Regions from separate parts of the Kitasatospora sp. NPDC101235 genome, predicted to be linked through region 2. Evidence: riboswitches for the same ligand, from Rfam matches in the RefSeq annotation. Region 2 holds a riboswitch; each other region holds the start of a gene.

Region 1 (6,086 bases), on a different contig from region 2:
CAGCTCGTTGAGCTGGTTCTGGGCGACGGCGATCTCGCCCTGGAGGATCGTGGTCTCGCCCTGGAGCCGCCGCTGGGCCTCCTGCGCCGCGTTGGCCTTCTCGGACGCCTGCTCGGCCTCGTCGTACAGCTGTTCCACCTGTGCCGTGACGTCCTGACGGTCGGACGGGTCCGGGCTGCCGGGGGCGGCCTGGGCGCTGCCTCCGGCGGCCACGCCCAGCGCGGTGGCGGCGGCCGCGGTCAGCACCAGCGCCCGGGTGAGCAGTTGGGAACGGCGGTGCACGGGCATGGCGGCAGCGGCTCCAATCCTGCGGTGCGACCCCCGCCGCCGCACCACGACGGGCGGCCGTCGAGCGGGAGTCCGGTGGCAGACGTTAGCGAGTTCGGGCAAGCGAGTCCAAACCCCTCCCAACCCGAATATTCGACCTCTAATCGGACATCAGATCGACCCTGCCGGAAAAGCCGCAGGCCCGGCCTTCCCTGGGGAAGACCGGGCCTGGAAGCGTCCGTGCGGGGATCAGACCCGCACGATGGAGGCCAGCGGCATGTTGGTGACCGCCTCGTAGCGCACCGACGCACCCGGCTTGGGCGCGTGCAGCACCTGGCCGTTGCCCGCGTAGATGCCGACGTGGTGGGCGTCGCTGTAGAAGATCAGCAGGTCGCCGGGCTGGGCCTGGGAGATGTCCGAACCGATCCGGGTGCCGGCCGAGGCCTGCGCCTGCGAGGTGCGCGGCAGCGACACGCCGGCCTGGTTGAACGCCCAGACCATCAGGCCGGAGCAGTCGAAGGAGCCCGGGCCGGTGGCACCCCAGACGTACGGGCTGCCGACCTTGGACGCGGCGGCCGAGAGCGCGGCGGCACCGCGCGAGCTGCCGGCGGCCACCTTCACCGGAGCGGTGGTCGTGCCGCTCGCGAGGTCGCCGCGGCTGTTGTCGCGCGAGGCGCGGTCGGCGGCGGCCTTGGCGGCGTCGAGCTTCGCGGACTCCGCCTTCTGCTGGGCCTCGACGGCGGCCTTCTCCTCGGCCTGCTGGAGCGCCCGGCGCTCCTGGTCGGTCAGCGTGTTGAGCAGGTCCTGGGCCGCCTTCAGCTTGCCCTGGACCTCCTCCTTGGAGGCCTTCAGCTGCTGGGTGGTCGACTCCAGCTCGGCGAGCTTGCCCTGGGCCTCGTTGCGGTCCTGGTCGAGCTTGCGCTGCTGCTCCTGGAGCTCCTTCAGCTGACCCTTCTGGGTGCTGCCGGCCTGGTTCAGCGTGCCGGCCTGGCTGAGGAAGTTGTCCGGGCTGGAGGAGAACATCAGCTGGACGGTCGGGGATATGCCCCCGTTGCGGTACTGCTCGCCGGCGATCTCGGCCAGGCCGCCCTGGAGCTCGGTGACCTGGGCCTGCTGACGGGCCACCTGGTCCTGCAGGCCGGAGACCTGCTTCTCCAGCTCCTGCTGCTTGGCCTGGGCGGCGTTGTAGTTCTCGGTCGCGACCTCGGCCTGCTCGTTGAGCTGGTCGACCTGCTCCTTGACCTGTTCCTTGGTCGGCTGCGGGTCGGCGTGGGCGCCGGACTGCGCGGAGAGGGCGACGGCGGCGGCGGCGACACCGGTCAGGATCGAGACGCGGGCGCGACCGGCGGGCTTGGGACGACGATGGGACGCCACGAAGGCGGACTCCTTCTTCCTACGTCCGCCTACCGGGTGAGCTGACGGGTTCGGGCCGGAAGCATGCCCTACGACGCCTCACGGCCGTTCCACCGGCCGACCTGGCGCCGATTCACCCCGGAGGAACGTGGTTCCCCGGCTCCGCTCCACAGCGCCCCCAACCACTGGGCTCCCCTGTCGGGCAGTCGCTTCGACCTGCCCCGCTGCCTCGCGAACTCGGCGGTAACCACCGCCGCCACCCTGGCTGGGCGATCGACAGTGCGGTGGTTCGGGGCACGACCCTAGTAACTGAACCGTGATCCGTTCAAATCCTTGTCAGAAAAAAGACGGAAGATTACCCAAGTTCCTTTGTGAAAATGACCGATGGTGACCAGTGGCACACGCAAGGCTGATCGGTTCTCAGCATGCGGCCGCGAAGGGGCCGGAAACCCGAACGCCACCCCCGCACGGAGGTGGCGCTTTTCACAGGCCCGGGAGGAGCCCCTCGGGAGTGTCGGGCCGTCAGACCCGGCGGATGGTGTTGATCGACATCGCGTCGGCCTTCATCACCTTCACCACGTCACCGGTGTGCGGCGCGTGGACCACCATGCCGTTGCCGATGTACATCCCGACGTGGTGCATGTCGTTGCCGTAGATCACCAGGTCGCCCGGCTGGGCCTGGTCCAGCGAGGGCACCCGGGTGCCGTAGTGGCCCTGCTCCTGCGAGGTGCGTGGCAGCGAGACGCCGGCCTGCCCGTACGCCCAGACCATCAGGCCCGAGCAGTCGAAGGTGGTCGACCCGGTGGCGCCCCACACGTACGGCGAACCCTGCTTGCTCATCGCCTTGGCCATCGCCACGGCCGCGTAGCCGCTGGCCGGCGGCAGACTGCTGAGGTCGACCCGGTCGCTGCCGCGCGAGGCGCGGTCGTCCTGCGCCTGCTGGGCCCGCAGCGCGGCGCGGTCGGCGGCGCTCAGCGAGTTCAGCAGGTCCTGGGCGGCCTTCAGCTTGGTGTTGACGTCCGCCTTGGCCTGGTTCAGGTCCTTGGTGGTGGTGTCCAGCGAGGCGAGCACGGCGGCCGCCTCGGTCTTCTCCTGGTCCAGCCGGCGCTGCTGGTCCAGCAGCCCCTTGAGCGCCTCGGCCTGGCTGGTGCTGGCCTGCTGGACGGTGGAGGCCTTCTCCAGGTAGCCGGACGGGTCGGAGGAGAGCATCAGCTGGACGGACGGGTCGATGCCGCCGGTGCGGTACTGCTCGCCCGCCACCTCGGCGAGGCCGCCCTGGAGCTGGGTCATCTGCTCCTGGCTGCGGGCCACCTGGTCCTGCAGCTGGTCGGCCTGCTTGCGCAGCTGGTCGGCCCGCTCCTTGGCTCCGTTGTACTTCTCCGCCGCCTGCTCCTGCTCCTCCTGGAGCTGGTCGATCTGCGCCTTGACGTCCGATTTGTTCGGCTGCGGCGCAGCGTGCGCGGCCACCTGGGCGGAGAGGGCGACCGCAGTCGCAGCAGCAGCGGTGAGCACGGAGATCCGCGCGCGGCTCGGCTGCTTGGGACGGCGGTGGGAGGCCAAGGGACCGGCTCCTTCTTTCATCGGACTCACCCGATGGGATGAGGTTCCAGAAAATAGGTTTGACGCCAGACCCTAGTGAAGATCTATCCGTTTTGCCACTCCCCCGAAGGCGTGAACTCCGCTTTCCACACCGACTTCACGGAAGCCGCGCACCGCCTCGGAACCGCTCCTGACCAGGCATCATGCGGCCCGGTGGGATCAGGGCCGGGCCAGCCGGTTCAGCAGCAGCACCGACGCCACGGGGCGCGCGCCCGCCTTCCGCACGCCCTCCGCGACCTCCCGGTCGGTGGACACCACCACCACCGGGCGGCCCTGCGGCTCGGCCCGCACCAGGCGGCGGATCAGCTCGTCGGCCGTCTCCCCGGTCCGGCTGAACCGCACCCGGACCCCGCGCGGCGGCGCCATGATCACCGGGACGTCCAGGTCCTGCCCGTCGAACACACAGGTGACCTCCGCCTGGGTGCGCTGGGCCAGCATCGCCAGCCCGCCCAGCAGCCGTATACGCTGCTGCTCCAGCGGCAGCGTCGGATAACCGGTCTTGGTCACGTTGTAGCCGTCCACCACCAGGTGCACCTGAGGAATCGCCAGCAGCTGGTCCAACAGCGCCGGATCGTCCTCGGCCAGCCCGCGCCGGGCCACGTCGTGCGGGGAGGCCGCCCCCGGCACCACCGCCTCCACCAGGTCCGCCGGGCGGATCTGGGAGACCGGCAGCGCCAGCTCCCGCTGGAGTCCCTGGGCCGACTGCAGCACGGCGTCCAGCAGCAGCCGCAGCCGCATGTCCTCGACGCTGCGCCCCTCGCGGGCCGACCGGCGGCCCTGCTCGACCGCGTTCTCCAGTTCGGAGACCCGGTGCCTGAGCCTGCGCGCCTCGGTCTCGGCCGCGCCGCGCTCGGCCGCGGCCTGCGCCTTCACGGCCTCCAGCTCGCCGGCCACCCGGCGGGTCTCGGCCTGCGCCCGGCGGGTGTCGCTCTCCAGCGACCGCACCTTCTTGCGCAGCGACTCCGCCTCCTTGCGGACGCCGTCGGACTCGGCCCGCTGCCGGTCCAGGTCCGCCCGCGCGGAGGCCCGCACCTCGGCCAGCTCGGCCTGCAGCTTCTCCACCAGCCGGGCCGCCTCCGCGGCCGCGTCCTCGGCTCCGGCCCGCTCGGCCTCCTCGCCGACCTCGGCCACCAGCCGGCTCCAGCCCGGCGAACGCACCAGGTAGGCGGCGGCCGCGACGTCCATCGGATCGGCCGCGCCCGGGACGGTGCCCGACTCCAGCGCCTTCACCAGATCCGGCTGCCCCAGGCGCAGCCGCTCAGCTATCCGTACCCGGAAGGCAGGCTCCGCCTCCAGTGCCGCCGCCAGCGCGGTGGCCGCGTACTTGGCCCGTCGCGCCGGGGTGAACTTGACGTACTGGCGCAGGCCCTGCGGGAGCTCGGTCGACGGCAGCCCGCCGAGCGCGTCCGAGGCCAGCCCGACCACGCGCCGGCGCACGCCCTCGGGCAGCGGCCGGTCGAGCTTCTCGGCGCCGGGCTCCGCCGCGGGCTCGCAGGAGTCGTTCGCCGCCTCGGCCGAGGCCTCGGCCGCAGCAGGCTGAAGCCCCTGGGCTTCGCCGGGCTCCTTCGCTGCGTCCACCACGTCCTCGGCTCCGATCCTGGTCCAGCGGGCACGGCCGCTGCCGCCCCTGTCGTCACGCTCCGTGCGTCCTGTTTCTGTATTGTCCCGTGCGGCACGGGCGGGTGCGCCGCGCACCCACCCGTCGCACCGGCGGGGATCAGCCCTGCTCGGCGGGGTCCTGCGGCCCCTCGGCACCCGGCCGGGCCACCAGCTCGACCTGGTCCACCGCGTTGCACCAGCGGCAGCGCACCGACTCGACGGTCTCGCTCAGCACCTCGGTCTCCTCGACCTTGGACTCGCCGGCCAGGTCGAAGTGGAGGAACTCGGTCACCCGCGCGGTACGGGTCACGTCGAAGCGGGTGAGGTTGCCGCACAGGGTGCAGCGCCAGCGCGTCTCGGCAGTCAGGGCGGGGACGGTCATCGGGGGTCCTCTCGGGTGGTCCCTGTGTGGGCTAGGCGCTCCCCCCGGAGCCCCGGCATCGGCGGCGGGAGGCGGGAATGCCCGCCCCAAGCCTATTGCCTGGGGCAACCATCGCGACCACCGGTTGCCCGAACAACCGAGCTAGTCCACCTGCCGTAAACCGCCGTGTCACCTGCGGCGCCCGGAGGGATGCTTGGCCACATGGCGCTCGCGGCCCCCGACCACACCGCCGCCCCGGGCGGCCGCCCGGCGGCGACCGTCCCGGTGGTCAGCTACGCGCTGATCGCGGTCAACATCCTGGTCTTCCTGCTCGGCCCGGCCGCCGGGCTCAACCCGCTGTACGGCACCGGCCAGACCCGGCTCTGCGCGGAGCAGCGGTACGAGCAGCGCTGGGGCGCCATCCCGGCCGAGGTGCTGGCCGGCCGGGCGCTGACCGCCGGACAGCTCGCCGAGGCCCCCGACCCGGCCCCCGGCTGCCCGACCGCCCCGACCCCGGGCAAGCACCCGGCCCTGTCCGTCCTCACCGGGCTCTTCCTGCACGCCGGCTGGCTGCACCTTCTGGGGAACCTGCTCTTCCTCCAGGTCTTCGGCCCCACCGTCGAACGGCGGCTGGGCCGGGCCCGGTACGCCGTCTTCTACCTGGCCGCCGGCAGCCTGACCACGTACGGCTTCGCGCTCGCCGAGGCGCACTCGCCGAACTCCACCCGGGTGCTCATCGGCGCCTCCGGGGCGATCTCCGCCGCCCTCGGCGCCTACCTGCGCCTCCACCCCCGGGCCCGGGTGACCACCCTCGTCCCGCTGCTGCTCTTCCTGCCGCTGCGCTTCCCCTCCTGGCTGGTGCTCGGCCTCTGGTTCGCCCTGCAGTGGTGGTCGATGCACTCGGCCG
Region 2 (6,086 bases):
GATCACTCCGCGGAGCGGAAGCGCGGGAAGGCGCCGCGGCCGGCGTACTCGGCGGCGTCGTCGAGGATCTCCTCGATGCGCAGCAGCTGGTTGTACTTGGCGACGCGCTCGGAGCGGGCCGGGGCACCGGTCTTGATCTGGCCGCAGTTGGTGGCGACGGCCAGGTCGGCGATGGTGACGTCCTCGGTCTCGCCGGAGCGGTGCGACATCATGCAGCGGTAGCCGTTGCGCTGGGCCAGCTCGACGGCGTCCAGGGTCTCGGTCAGCGAACCGATCTGGTTCACCTTCACCAGCAGCGCGTTGGCGGTGCCGGTCTCGATGCCGCGGGCCAGGCGGGCCGGGTTGGTGACGAACAGGTCGTCGCCGACCAGCTGGACCTTGTCGCCCAGCTTCTCGGTCATGGCCTTCCAGCCGTCCCAGTCCGACTCGTCCAGCGGGTCCTCGATGGAGACCAGCGGGTAGGCGGCGACCAGCCCGGCGTAGTACTCGATGAGCTCGGCGGAGGTGAGCGCCTTGCCCTCGAACTGGTAGGCACCGTCCTCGTAGAACTCGGAGGAGGCGACGTCCAGGGCCAGCGCGACGTCACGGCCGGGCACGTAGCCGGCCTTCTGGATGGCCTCGACGATGAGGTCCAGGGCCTCGCGGTTGGAGTCCAGGTTCGGGGCGAAGCCGCCCTCGTCGCCCAGACCGGTGGACAGGCCGCGCTCCTTCAGCACGCCCTTGAGCGTGTGGTAGACCTCGACGCCCCAGCGGACGGCCTCGGAGAAGGACTCCGCGCCGATCGGGGCGATCATGAACTCCTGGATGTCGACGTTGGAGTCCGCGTGCGAACCGCCGTTGAGGATGTTCATCATCGGGACCGGCAGGACGTGCGCGTTCGGGCCGCCCAGGTAGCGGAACAGCGGCAGGTCGCTGGCCTCGGAGGCGGCGTGCGCGACGGCCAGCGAGACGCCCAGGATGGCGTTGGCGCCGAGCGAGGACTTGTCCGGGGTGGCGTCCAGGTCCAGCATGGCCTGGTCGATCAGGCGCTGCTCGGTGGCGTCGTAGCCGACCAGCTCCGGGCCGATCTGCTCGATGACGGCCAGGACGGCCTTCTCGACGCCCTTGCCGAAGTAGCGGTTCTTGTCGCCGTCACGCAGCTCCAGCGCCTCGAAGGCACCGGTGGAGGCACCCGACGGGACAGCGGCACGACCCGTGCTGCCGTCGTCGAGGCCGACCTCGACCTCGACCGTGGGGTTGCCGCGCGAGTCGAGGATCTCACGGGCTACGACGACATCGATGGACGGCACGAGGCATCTCCTTGCGGAAGCAGGGTCCGGTCTGACGGTGGTGCTGTCAGCAGGACGATTGCGGAGTCGTTACGACCAGAGCCTAACCGCCCGGGCTCCCGGGGCCACGCCGACCTCGGTCCCGTCTCAGCGTGTGGCCCCACTACCCACCGGTAGTTCACCTGCTTGCCCCAGCTTGTCCCACCGGAGCGGGCGAATGCGGACGAAGGGGACCGGTAGGACCGAGGCCCCTTCGGATGCCGGGACGGAACACGCGACGGCGTCGGCGCCGGACATGACGGACCGGCGCCGGGCACCACGGCCCGGCGCCGGCCGCGACGGCTCAGCCGAGGTGCAGCACCTGGCCGGGCAGGATCAGGTTCGGGTCGCCGCCGACGGTGGCGTGGTTCTGCTCGTACAGCGCGTTCCAGCCGCCGGACACGCCCTGGGCGGCGGCGATGGTCGACAGGGTGTCACCCGCGCGGACCGTGTAGTCGTGGCCGGTGGCCTGCGGGGCGTACTGCGCGGCCTGCGGGGCGTACTGCGGCTGGGCGGCGGCCTGGCCGGCGTACTGCTGGTAGACGCTCTGGTGGCTGGTCCAGTACCAGGCGCCGTTGTTCTGGTACCAGTACACCTTGGCGTCGGCGTCCCAGCCGGCCTTGCCGGAGAAGCCCGGGGTCTGCGGCTGCGCCTGCTGCTGCGGGGCGGCCTGCTGGACCGGCTGCGCGGCGGGCTTCTGCGCCGGCTTCTGGGCGGCCTGCTTCTGCGCGACCGGCTTCTCGGCCGGCTTGGCGGCGGGCTTCGGGGTCTGCTGCTTGGGGGCGGACTGCGCCTTGGCGTCCGAGGAGGTGTCGACCGCGGCCGGGGCACCGCCCTTGGCCAGACCGGCCTTCTGGGAGCAGACCGGCCAGGCCCCCGGACCCTGCGAGGCCAGCACCTTCTCGGCGACCGAGATCTGCTGGGCCTTGCTGGCCTGGTTGGCCTGCGGCGCGTAGGCGGTGCCGCCGTACGCCTTCCAGGTGCTGGAGGTGAACTGGAGGCCGCCGTAGAAGCCGTTGCCGGTGTTGATGCTCCAGTTGCCGCCGCTCTCGCACTGGGCGACGGAGTCCCAGGTGGAGGCCGGGGCGGCGGAGGCGCCGGTGGCGGTGAGGAGCGGCATCGCGAGTCCGACGCCGGCCACACCGGCGACGGCGATGGCCTTCTCGGCCTGGGTGCGACGACGGTGACGGCCAGTTCCAACGAACAGCATGAAGAGGTCCCTCTCCGCACGCCTGCGAGGTGAGCTGTCGGGTTCGGACCGGGAGGTGGCCCGGCCGCCGTACGCGGAGACGATTCCGCTCGGGCGGCTTCACCCCAAGCCGTGGGGAGACGGCAACAAACCTGGTTCCCCCGCCCCTGCCCAGGGTTCTGGTCGGTTTCCCGTGGCGCGGCGGGCAGGATTCGGCGTTCCGCGCACGAGGTCCGCAGCTGCGAACTCCAGGGAGAGTAGACAGATCATCAGACCAATCACAAGCTCATATCGTCGATATCACATGAAAATTACGGCCCGTGTCCGATCGCCTACCACCGGCGGCGTTATGTCCGGATTGATGGGCGTTCACACCCTCGCCGGCAGGCGATCGGTGACGTCCGTCGCGTGACCTCAGCGCGAGGGCGCGGACGGGGTATGCGCAGGCGTGTGCGGGGAGCGGCTCTCCGGGCTGAATTCCACCGGGAGTTCGCGCAGCCCACGCATGATCAGACCGCCGCGCCAGCGCAGATTCTCCGGGCTTTCCGCGAGCCGCAGATCGGGCAGCCGGGAAAGCAGCGTGGCCAGCGCGGCGCGCCCTTCCATCCGGGCCAGCGGGGCGCCGATGCAGTAGTGGATGCCGTGCCCGAACCCCAGGTGGGGGTTGTCGGCCCGGGCCAGGTCCAGGGTGTTCTCGTCCGCGAACCGGGCCGGGTCGCGGTCCGCCGCGGCCAGCACCACCAGCACCGGGTCGCCGACCGGGATGTCCACCCCGCCGATGGTCAGCGGCCGGGTCGCGAACCGCCAGGTCGCCAGCTCCACCGGCCCGTCGTAGCGCAGGAGTTCCTCGATCCCGGTCTCCAGCAGCGCGGTCTCCCCGCGCGCCACCGACTCCTGCAGCAACCGGCGCTGCTCCGGATTGCGCAGCAGCGCGTAGGTGCCGTTGCCGATCAGGTTGATGGTGGTTTCGAACCCCGCGAAGATCAACACGAAGCACATGGCGGCGGCCTCGTTCTCCGTCAGGTGCTCGCCGTGGTCGCTGGCCCGGATCAGGCCGGAGATCAGGTCGTCACCGAGGTCCGCCCGCTTGCGGTGGATGAGGTCCACCAGGTAGGCGCGGATGCGCTTGACCGCCCGGCCCACCCCACCGCGCTGCCCACCGTGGTGGCGGATCATCATGCCCGCCCAGTCACGCAGATCGTCCTGGTCCTCGGCCGGCACGCCCAGCATGTCGCAGATCGCGTAGATGGGGAGCGGGAAGGCGAACTCGTGGATCAGGTCCGCCGAACCGCGCTGCGCGAAGCCGTCGATCAGCCGGTCGGTGAGCTGCTGCACCCGCGGCTCGAACTCGGCCACCCGGCGCGGGGTGAACGCCTTCGACACCAGTCGGCGCAGCCGGGTGTGGTCCGGCGGGTCGATGTTCAGCAGGTGGGTCATCAGGTCCGCCTGCCGCTCCCCCGGGATGCCCACCCGGCCGGTGCGGTGCGCCTGCCCGCTGTGGTGCGCCGGGTTCTTCGACAGCCGGCTGTCCGCGAGCGCCTGCCGGGCGTCCGCGTACCGGGTCACCAGCCAGGCGTCGACGCCGCTCGGCAGCGTGGTGCGGTGCACCGGGGCGTGCTCGCGCAGCCAGGCGTAGGCGGGGTACGGGTCGGCGGCGAACTCCCAGGTGAACAGCTGCGGGGCGGTGGCGTCGGAGGTCGCGGCGGCGGGACGGGCGGGGTCGGGCTGAGCAGGCATGGACCGACCGTATCCGGTGCGACGGGCCCGCCCTCCCTCCGGCGGGCCGCCGCTCCCCCGCCCGCGGATCGCGTCCGGCGCGCCAACACTCCGTGGCCCGTCCATGGACGGGCCGTGGACAGCCCGTGGACAGCTCTTGGCCGACTCTTGGCCGCGGGGCGGGCGTGAGCCTGGTCACCTGAGGGGTAATCCCTGTTGCGGAGGGTCAGGACGTGCCTACGATCCTCCGCAGTACGCGTGGGCGCCGGTGCGGTGTCGTCCACAGGGAGGAGCAGGCCATGCGGGTCAGCGGGTCAGTCGTCGTCATCGCGGTCCTCGACGGCGGGTCGGGCGCGGGCCTCGCCCGTCGGTTCGCCGCGGCCGGCGCCACCGGAATGCTGATCGCCGACCAGCACGTCGGCATCGCCGAGGACCTCGCCTCCGAGCTCGACCGGCCCGGCTGCCCCGTCGTCGGCGTCTGCGGCGACATCCGCCGCCCCAGCGACGTCGCCGCCCTCGTGGACACCGCCGAGAAGCACCTCGGACCGATCGACCTGTTCGCCGTGGCCGGCCCGGACGGCGAACGGATCGTCTCGCTGGCCGAGCTGCCCGACCACCTCGACCTGGAGCGCCTCGCCGAACTCGTCGTCCTCGTCGGCGAGGCCATCGGCGAACTCGTCCCGCCGCAGCGGCGCCCCGAGCCCGCCGCCAAGGCGGCCTGAGGCCCGTCACTCCAGGCCCGGGCCGTCACCCCGAGCCCGGGCCCGTCACTCCGAGCCGGGGCCCGTCACTCCGGCTTGAGGCCCTCGGCCGCGCGCACCGCGTCCCGGTAACCGCGCGCGGCCGACCGCAGTGCCGCGTCCACGTCCACCCCGGCGTCGTGCGCCCGCTGCGCCACCGCGAGCAGCAGCCGGCCCGCCGAGTCGGCGGTCAGCTCGGCCGGCAGCTCGTACGGCTCGTCCGGCACCCCCGTGAAGCCCGCCCGGCGCACCCGGGACACCAGCTTCGCCGCGTACGCCAACGAGGGCAGCCCGGCCGGCACCCCGTCCAGCACCGACTCGCGGTCCGCCTTCTCGGCCGCCTTCAGCTGCTCCCAGTTCGCCTCCACCTCGGCGGCGCCCCCGGCCTCGACGTCCCCGAACACGTGCGGGTGCCGGTACATCAGCTTCTCGACGATGTCCCCGGCCACGTCGTCGATGGTGAACGGCTCGGCCGGGTGCTCCTCGGCGATCCGGGAGTGGAAGAACACCTGCAGCAGGACGTCACCCAGCTCCTCGCGCAGCGTCTCCCGGTCCCCCTCCTCGATCGCCTCGACCAGCTCGTACGCCTCCTCGACCAGGTACTTCACCAGGCTCTCGTGCGTCTGCTCGGCGTCCCAGGGGCAGCCGCCCGGGGAGCGCAGCCGGTCCATCACCGTCACCAGGTCCAGCAGCCGTGACCCCGGCAGGTCGTACGAGCCGGGCAGCACCTCGATCTCCGGCACCTCGCCGGCGTGCTCCACCGCGAGCCGCGCCAGCGCGTCGGTCAGTCCCGGGTCCCCGTCCGGACTGCCCAGCCACACCGTCGGCCCGGTCCCGGCGGGCTGCCCGGTCAGCAGCCGCGCCAACGCGGGCGCCGACCCGGCCGGCACGGCCTCCACCACCACCCCGGCCTGCCGCACCGCCGCCACCTGCGGATGCCCCTCGTCCCCCACCAGCACCCGCCCCGCCGACCGCAACGCCTCCCACGCCGGCCACGCCAGCAGGCCGGGGGCCACCCGGTGGGTGGTGGTCAGCAGGATCAACTTCGCGCCCGGAGTCTTCGTCGGCACAGCATTCGTCGTCACACCCCGAACCTACCCCCGCGCCCGCACCCCGCCCGCCCGTGTCCCCACA
Region 3 (6,086 bases), on a different contig from region 2:
CACCTCGTGGCGGGCAATGTACTCGGGCGTCACCCGGTAGCCGTCGATCATCGGGGCGTACTCGCCGTGGTAGGCGGAGGACGCCTGGACCAGGTCGGTGAGCAGGTCGGCGTCGGTCTCGTCGGCGCGCCGGATCATGGTCTCGTTCATGCCGGCGAGTATAGGAGCGCACCCCGACACTGACTATTACATGCTCACTGGGAGCACGGCCCGGCGGCGCCGGTCGGCGGCCCGCAGCACCAGGACCCGGCAGGTGCGGCCGTCCACCGGGCCGGGCAGTCGGCGGACCTCGCTGGCTATCCGGCGCTCGCCGAGCGCGTACCGCAGCCGGTCGAGGTGGCCGCAGCGGCGGCCGTACCCGTCGTTCAGCGGCTGAACCCGGACCTCGCCGTCCGCGGCGGTGACACGGACCAGCTCCACCAGTGCGGCCACCTGGCGTGCCGGGCCGAAGAGTTCGGGATAGGCGAAGAGCAGGTATCCGCTCAAGGTGAGGGCGAACGAGCCGTCCGCGAAGGGCAGCCGGGGCAGCTCGGCGGCCACGTACCGCTGCGGGTGGGCGGCCGAGTCGGCGGCGAACAGCCGGCGAGCGCGGTCCCAGCTGCGCAGGTAGCGCTCGGACCGGTACGGGCGGGGCGAGGGGTAGAGCCGGGGGCGGGCGGCCATCGCGGCGGCCATCGCGGCCCGGGCGGCCAGCGCGCGGTCCGCGACCACCGCCGACGGCAGCGCGTACGCCGGGTCGGCGGCGATCACCCGGCAGCCCAGCTCACGCGCCTCGGCGGCCAGTCCGGCCGCGCCGCCGGGGCAGTCCAGCAGCGGCCCGGGCAGCGCGGCGAGCCCCGCCCTGGTGAGGCCGAACAGGGCGCAGTACTCGTCCAGCGGGCGGGAGGTGACCAGGATGTCCGGGGGAACGGGGGGAATACCGGCGGCGGCCACCCGGCCATCCGAACACGGAGCGGCCCCGTCCGCATCCGGAAGGTGTCCGGGACGCGGGCGGGGCCGCCGGGGGTCAGCGGCCGAGCAGGCCCCGGGCGGCGGCCCGGTTGACGTTGGTCAGGCCGCGGACCAGCTGCGTGGTGAGGAAGACCAGCAGCAGTCCGATGACCGAGAGCACGGCGATCTGCCAGGGCGCCTGGACCTCGTACACGTGCTGGATGCCCTCGCTGTCGGAGTAGTCGAACAGCCGGTACCCGTGCCAGGGGGTGTAGGTCCGGAAGACCCAGTGGTAGAGCGGGTAGAGCGCCATCACCCAGCCGAGCAGCAGGAACACCAGCGTCACCGAGAAGCTGAACACCGCCCAGGGGAACATCACCACCTGGTACAGCACGGCCTTCCAGCCGGCCGCGTCCGCCAGCCGCGCGGTGATCGCGCCCCAGCTGCCCGGGCGGACCTGGCGCACCGGCTCCGGGCCGGGGACGTCCAGGGCCAGCATGCCGCGCACCCGGGCCCGCTCCAGCCGGCCGAAGCCGCGGGCGAGGCTGGTCAGGGCGCCCAGCACGGGCAGGCCGAGGACGGTCACGAAGGTGCCGAGGCCGAAGCAGAACATGACGATCGAGACGGAGAACCCGGCGATCGCCACCGGCAGGCCGCTGAGCGCGTAGCCGACCTCGCGGTAGTAGTACGCCGAGAACGGCGCCCGCCACAGGGCCGGCCGCCGCTCGGTCCGGCGGGCCCGGGCGGGGCGCGGGTCGTCACCGTAACCGCCCGGGACGTCCCACTCCCGGTCCTCCATGCTGCGGCTGCTGCTCATGCTCCCGGCCCCCGGCCCCTCGTACTGTCGGTCGTTCGTCCTGCTGACGGTGTCCAGTCTGACGGACGCGCAGGCCAGGCGTGATCCGGAGGCCTGGCGGATCCGGGGTGGGGTTAACCCCCCTCCGCCGCGATCCCCTCGTTCGGTCCGCCCTGCGTCCGGGCGGCCGCCCCCCGGCCCGTCCGCGGCGTTCAGCGGTCCGGGCCCGGCCTGCGGGCGCCCGGGCCCGGCCACTCGTCGGCGAGCAGCGAGTAGAGGAACGAGTCGGACCAGACGCCGTCCTTGAACCCGTCGTGCCGCAGTCGCCCCTCCAGCCGGAACCCCCGCCCGGTGAGCACCTTGACGGAGGCCTCGTTGGCCACCGCGACCCGGGCGGCCAGCCGGTGCAGGTCCAGGACGTCGAAGGCGAGGCCGCAGAGCAGGCCGACGACCTCGCCCGCGTAGCCGCGGCCCCAGAACTCGCGGGCCAGCACGCACCCGAGGTGGGCGGCCCGGTGCCCGTCGAGGGTGAGCGAGGCCTGCCCGACCGGCGTCGCGTCCTGCGGCTCCTCGGCGTCGGCGAGCCTGGTGACGGCGAGCCGGTAGGTGTCCCGCTCCTCGGCCATCGCCTCCTCCAGGTAGAGCTCGACCTGGTCGGCGCAGGCCTCCCGGCCGCTCGGCCCGAAGGGCAGGTGGCGGGTGACCTCCGGGTCGCCGAACAGCGCGTGCAGCGCGTCCACGTCGCCCTCGGTGTGGTGGTACTCGCGGACGGCCAGTCGCGGGCCGGTGAGTCGTACGGGGACCATGGCTGCCGACCCTATCCCCGCCCGGCGGCTACCGTTCGGACTATGAACGACGAAGACCTGCGGCTCGCCCCGCGCACCAAGGCCGCCGACCTGCTCGCCTGGGCGGCCGAGCAGGGCCGCGCGCCGGTGGCCGAGGGGCCGCTGCGCGCGGTGCTGGCGCTGCTGGAGCTGGGCGAGGGCAGGATGCACGACGGCTGGCCCGAACTGACCTCCGACGCGGTGGAGCACCTGCTGTACGAGCGGCTCCACCTGTACGTCCAACCGGCACCCGAGGAGGACCCGCTCGCCTACGGCGACGCCGTCCGGCTGCTGATCGACCACCAACGGGCGGCCCGGCGGCTCAACGCCAAGCGCCAGGAGCGGCTGCACGCGGAGGCCGAGTGGCAGGGCGAGGTCGCGGCCGGGCTGCTGCGCCGCGCCGACCTGGTGACCTGGCCCCGGCTGTACGCGCTGCTGCTGCACGCGCACGGGGTGGACGTCACGGACGGGGCGGCGGTGCGGGACTGGCTGGCCGGCTTCGGGGAGCTGGCGCAGGAGGAGCGGCTGGCCGCGTACGAGGCGCTGGTGCCGGCCGGCTGGCTGGACGAGCCGGACGAGCAGGGCTGGGGCCCGGGCCGGGTGCTGTCGGTCGGCATGGCCACGGACGGCGCGCGGCGGCTGCTGGAGCAGGGCCTGATGCGGCGCAGCTACCGCAACCTGGCCGAGCTGACCGCGCAGGGGCGGCCGATGCCGGACGAACTGGCCGGGGACTTCGGGCAGTTCGAGGAGGCGGCGGTCGACGCGGCGCTCGACCTGTTCGGCGGGTGGACGGTGCCGGGGCTGCCGCGGCTGCTGGTGACGGAGTTCCCGGAGCTGGCGCCGGAGCCGGGCCCGGAGGAGATCGAGGCGTACCTGGCGCAGCTGCCCGTCGAGGAGTGAGACGCCGCGCAAAGCCCCCGGCCCGGAGCGGGTGCTCCGGGCCGGGGGCTTCGTGCGGGTGCGTCAGGGGTTGAGGCCGCGCTGCTGGAGCCAGGGCTCCGGGTCGACCGGGGCGCCGCCGCCGGGGCGGACCTCCATGTGCAGGTGCGGGCCGGTGACGTTGCCGGTCGCGCCGACCTTGCCGATCTGCTGGCCGGAGGCGACCTTGCCGGAGCCCTTGGTGATCGAGGAGAGGTGGCAGTACCAGATCTCGGTGCCGTCGGGCAGGGTCTCGACGATCCGGTAGCCGTACGAGCCGGCCCAGCCGGCCGAGGTGATGGTGCCCTGGCCGAGCGCGTAGACCGGGGTGCCGGTGTCGGCGGCGAAGTCCAGGCCGGTGTGCAGGTTGGCCCAGTAGCGGGCGCTCTGGCCGTAGTGGGCGGAGAGCCGGTAGTCGTTCACCGGGAGGGTGAGGGCGGCGGCCTTGGCCCGCTCGGCCTCCTCGGCGGCGCGCTTGGCCTCGACCTCCTTGGCGGCGGCCTTGGCCTCCGCCTCCTGCGCGGCCTGGAGCCGGGCGGTCTCCTCGGCGGCGGTGCGCTGGCTGTCGGCCTGGTGCTGGATGCGGGCGGCGAGCGCGAGGCCAGGGTCGGCGGAGAGGGCGACCGGGGTCTCGTCCGGGGCCTCGACGGCGGGGGCGGCGGCCGGGGTCGCCGAGGCGAAGCCGGTGGCGCCCAGGGTGGCGGCGACGGCGGTGACGCCGAGCAGCGGGGAGGCTCCGCGGGTCTGACGCGGCATCCGGTGGCGGTTGGTCTCGGCCTCTGCGCCGAAGGCCTCGGGACCGAAGTCCTCAGGGCCGTCCGCGCCGGGGTGGTCGAGGAGCTGGGTACCGGCTGCGAAGCCGGCCGGGTGTGCCGGGGTGTGCGTCGACGCCACGGGAGGCGCGCTCCTTTCCTTCCTTCGCGCCTACCGGGTTAGCTGACGGGTTCGGAGCAGGAAGGTCTCCTACGGCCGGGCCGGAGCCCCGCCGATTCACCCCAAGGAACGTGGTTCCCCGGCTCCCTGACCTGCCCGGAGGCCGGTCGGCGGGATTAGGCGACGGCGCACGGTGCCGTCTGGGTACGGCGTTGACAACCGTGCTGCGTTATCAAACGTTAATCCTAGGACGCTCCGATTCCAAGCCATCCGTTTGGAGCAGCTCGGTGGAAGGTGATCGGACGTCAACGAACGGCCCCTCATGCACGGCCTCACCTGAGTACCCCTACTCATGTGCGGCCCGGCGGGGCCGCCGCATCCTGACGCCATGAGCGCACCGATGCAGGCCCGCACCACGGCCGCGTACTTCGTCCAGGCCGTCCTCTCCTTCTCCCTGTCGGGCATCGCCCTCGTCGCCGGAATCGTCTACCTGCCGGTCGGCGGATGGACCCGGGCCTTCCTCGGGGTCGGCCTCCTCTACACCGTCACCTCCGCGTTCACGCTGGCGAAGGTGATCCGGGACCGGCAGGAGTCCAGCGAGATGATCACCCGGGTCGACCAGGCCCGACTGGAGAAGCTGCTCAGCGAGCACGACCCGTTCAAGGTCGAGGGGGCCTGACCGGCCCCTTCCCCTTCTCCCGGCCCGCCACCGCGGCCCGTCGCCGACGGTCGCTTGACGGCTAAGGCTATTAGCCTTAGCTTTATGGCTATCGGCAGCACAGCCGATGCCCCGCACCGACGGCCCGAAGGGGACCACCCATGAACGGCACCATCACCCCGAGCACCCGGTACCTGACCGCTCCCGGCGGCCGGATCGCCTTCGACGACACCCGGCAGGGCGACGGCACCCCCGTCGTCCTGCTCCCGGGCATGCTCGACAGCCGGGCCGCGTACCGGCACCTGCGCCCGCTGCTCGTCGCCGCCGGCCACCGGGTCGTCACCATGGACCTGCGGGGCTTCGGCGAATCCTCCGTCACCTGGGACGACTACAGCCCGGCCGCCATCGCCGGCGACGTGCTCGCCCTGCTCGACCACCTCGGCATCGACCGCGCCGTCCTCGCCGGGAACTCGTACACCGGCGCGACCGTCGTCAAGGCCGCCGGGGACGCGCCCGAGCGGGTCGCCGGGATCGTCCTCCTCGACGCCTTCGTCGAGAACCCGCCGCAGGGCGCCCTGATGCGCGGCGTCATGGGCCTGATGGGCGCCGCCCTCGTCCACTGGCCGGCCTCCTGGGGCTTCTACCTGCGCCGGATGGCCTTCCCCGGCGCCAAGCCCGCCGACTTCGACGCGTACGTGGACGGACTGGTCGCCGCGCTGCGCACCCCGGGACGGAAGACCGCCACCCGCGGGTACGTCCACGGCGACTCGGCACCGGTCGGCTGGACGGCCGCGGTGCGGTGCCCGGCGCTGGTGGTCATGGGCAGCAAGGACCCCGACTTCCCGAAGCCGGAGCTCGTGGCCGACCGGCAGGCCGCCGCACTCGGCGCGCGGAAGGCGATGATCGAGGGGTCCGGGCACTACCCGATGGCCGACAACCCCGCGGCCACCGCGGACGCCCTGCTGCCGTTCCTCGCCGAGCTCGGCTGAGCCCCGCCCGCCCCGACCCGCCCGTCCCGCCCGTCCCGCCCGTCCCGCCCGACTCCACCCGTACGGAGAGCCCGAACCCATGCCCCGCGTAGGACTGA

Evidence for each region. Region 2 has a riboswitch for cyclic di-AMP ahead of ACIRRH_RS03990 (transglycosylase family protein). Riboswitches for the same ligand answer to the same signal wherever they lie in the genome.
Region 1: linked by a shared signal. The riboswitch ahead of ACIRRH_RS02285 (NlpC/P60 family protein) and the one ahead of ACIRRH_RS03990 (transglycosylase family protein) in region 2 are both predicted to bind cyclic di-AMP.
Region 3: linked by a shared signal. The riboswitch ahead of ACIRRH_RS25765 (M23 family metallopeptidase) and the one ahead of ACIRRH_RS03990 (transglycosylase family protein) in region 2 are both predicted to bind cyclic di-AMP.

The regions. Positions count from the first base shown of each region.
Region 1 is NZ_JBIWNZ010000001.1:478,534-484,619, reverse strand. Features, by position in the region: gene ACIRRH_RS02290 (NlpC/P60 family protein) at 1-288, opposite strand, end outside; gene ACIRRH_RS02285 (NlpC/P60 family protein) at 517-1,641, opposite strand; cyclic di-AMP (ydaO/yuaA leader) riboswitch at 1,652-1,805, opposite strand; gene ACIRRH_RS02280 (NlpC/P60 family protein) at 2,143-3,180, opposite strand; gene ACIRRH_RS02275 (NYN domain-containing protein) at 3,379-4,800, opposite strand; gene ACIRRH_RS02270 (hypothetical protein) at 4,937-5,200, opposite strand; gene ACIRRH_RS02265 (rhomboid family intramembrane serine protease) at 5,402-6,086, shown strand, end outside.
Region 2 is NZ_JBIWNZ010000002.1:113,308-119,393, reverse strand. Features, by position in the region: gene eno (phosphopyruvate hydratase) at 3-1,289, opposite strand; gene ACIRRH_RS03990 (transglycosylase family protein) at 1,612-2,517, opposite strand; cyclic di-AMP (ydaO/yuaA leader) riboswitch at 2,523-2,691, opposite strand; gene ACIRRH_RS03985 (cytochrome P450) at 2,911-4,233, opposite strand; gene ACIRRH_RS03980 (SDR family NAD(P)-dependent oxidoreductase) at 4,512-4,934, shown strand; gene ACIRRH_RS03975 (MazG family protein) at 5,000-6,037, opposite strand.
Region 3 is NZ_JBIWNZ010000016.1:175,511-181,596, reverse strand. Features, by position in the region: gene ACIRRH_RS25790 (GNAT family N-acetyltransferase) at 1-150, opposite strand, end outside; gene ACIRRH_RS25785 (hypothetical protein) at 187-933, opposite strand; gene ACIRRH_RS25780 (sensor domain-containing protein) at 1,007-1,747, opposite strand; gene ACIRRH_RS25775 (GNAT family N-acetyltransferase) at 1,939-2,532, opposite strand; gene ACIRRH_RS25770 (hypothetical protein) at 2,575-3,450, shown strand; gene ACIRRH_RS25765 (M23 family metallopeptidase) at 3,514-4,362, opposite strand; cyclic di-AMP (ydaO/yuaA leader) riboswitch at 4,376-4,534, opposite strand; gene ACIRRH_RS25760 (YiaA/YiaB family inner membrane protein) at 4,730-5,020, shown strand; gene ACIRRH_RS25755 (alpha/beta fold hydrolase) at 5,161-5,988, shown strand; gene ACIRRH_RS25750 (TetR/AcrR family transcriptional regulator) at 6,068-6,086, shown strand, end outside.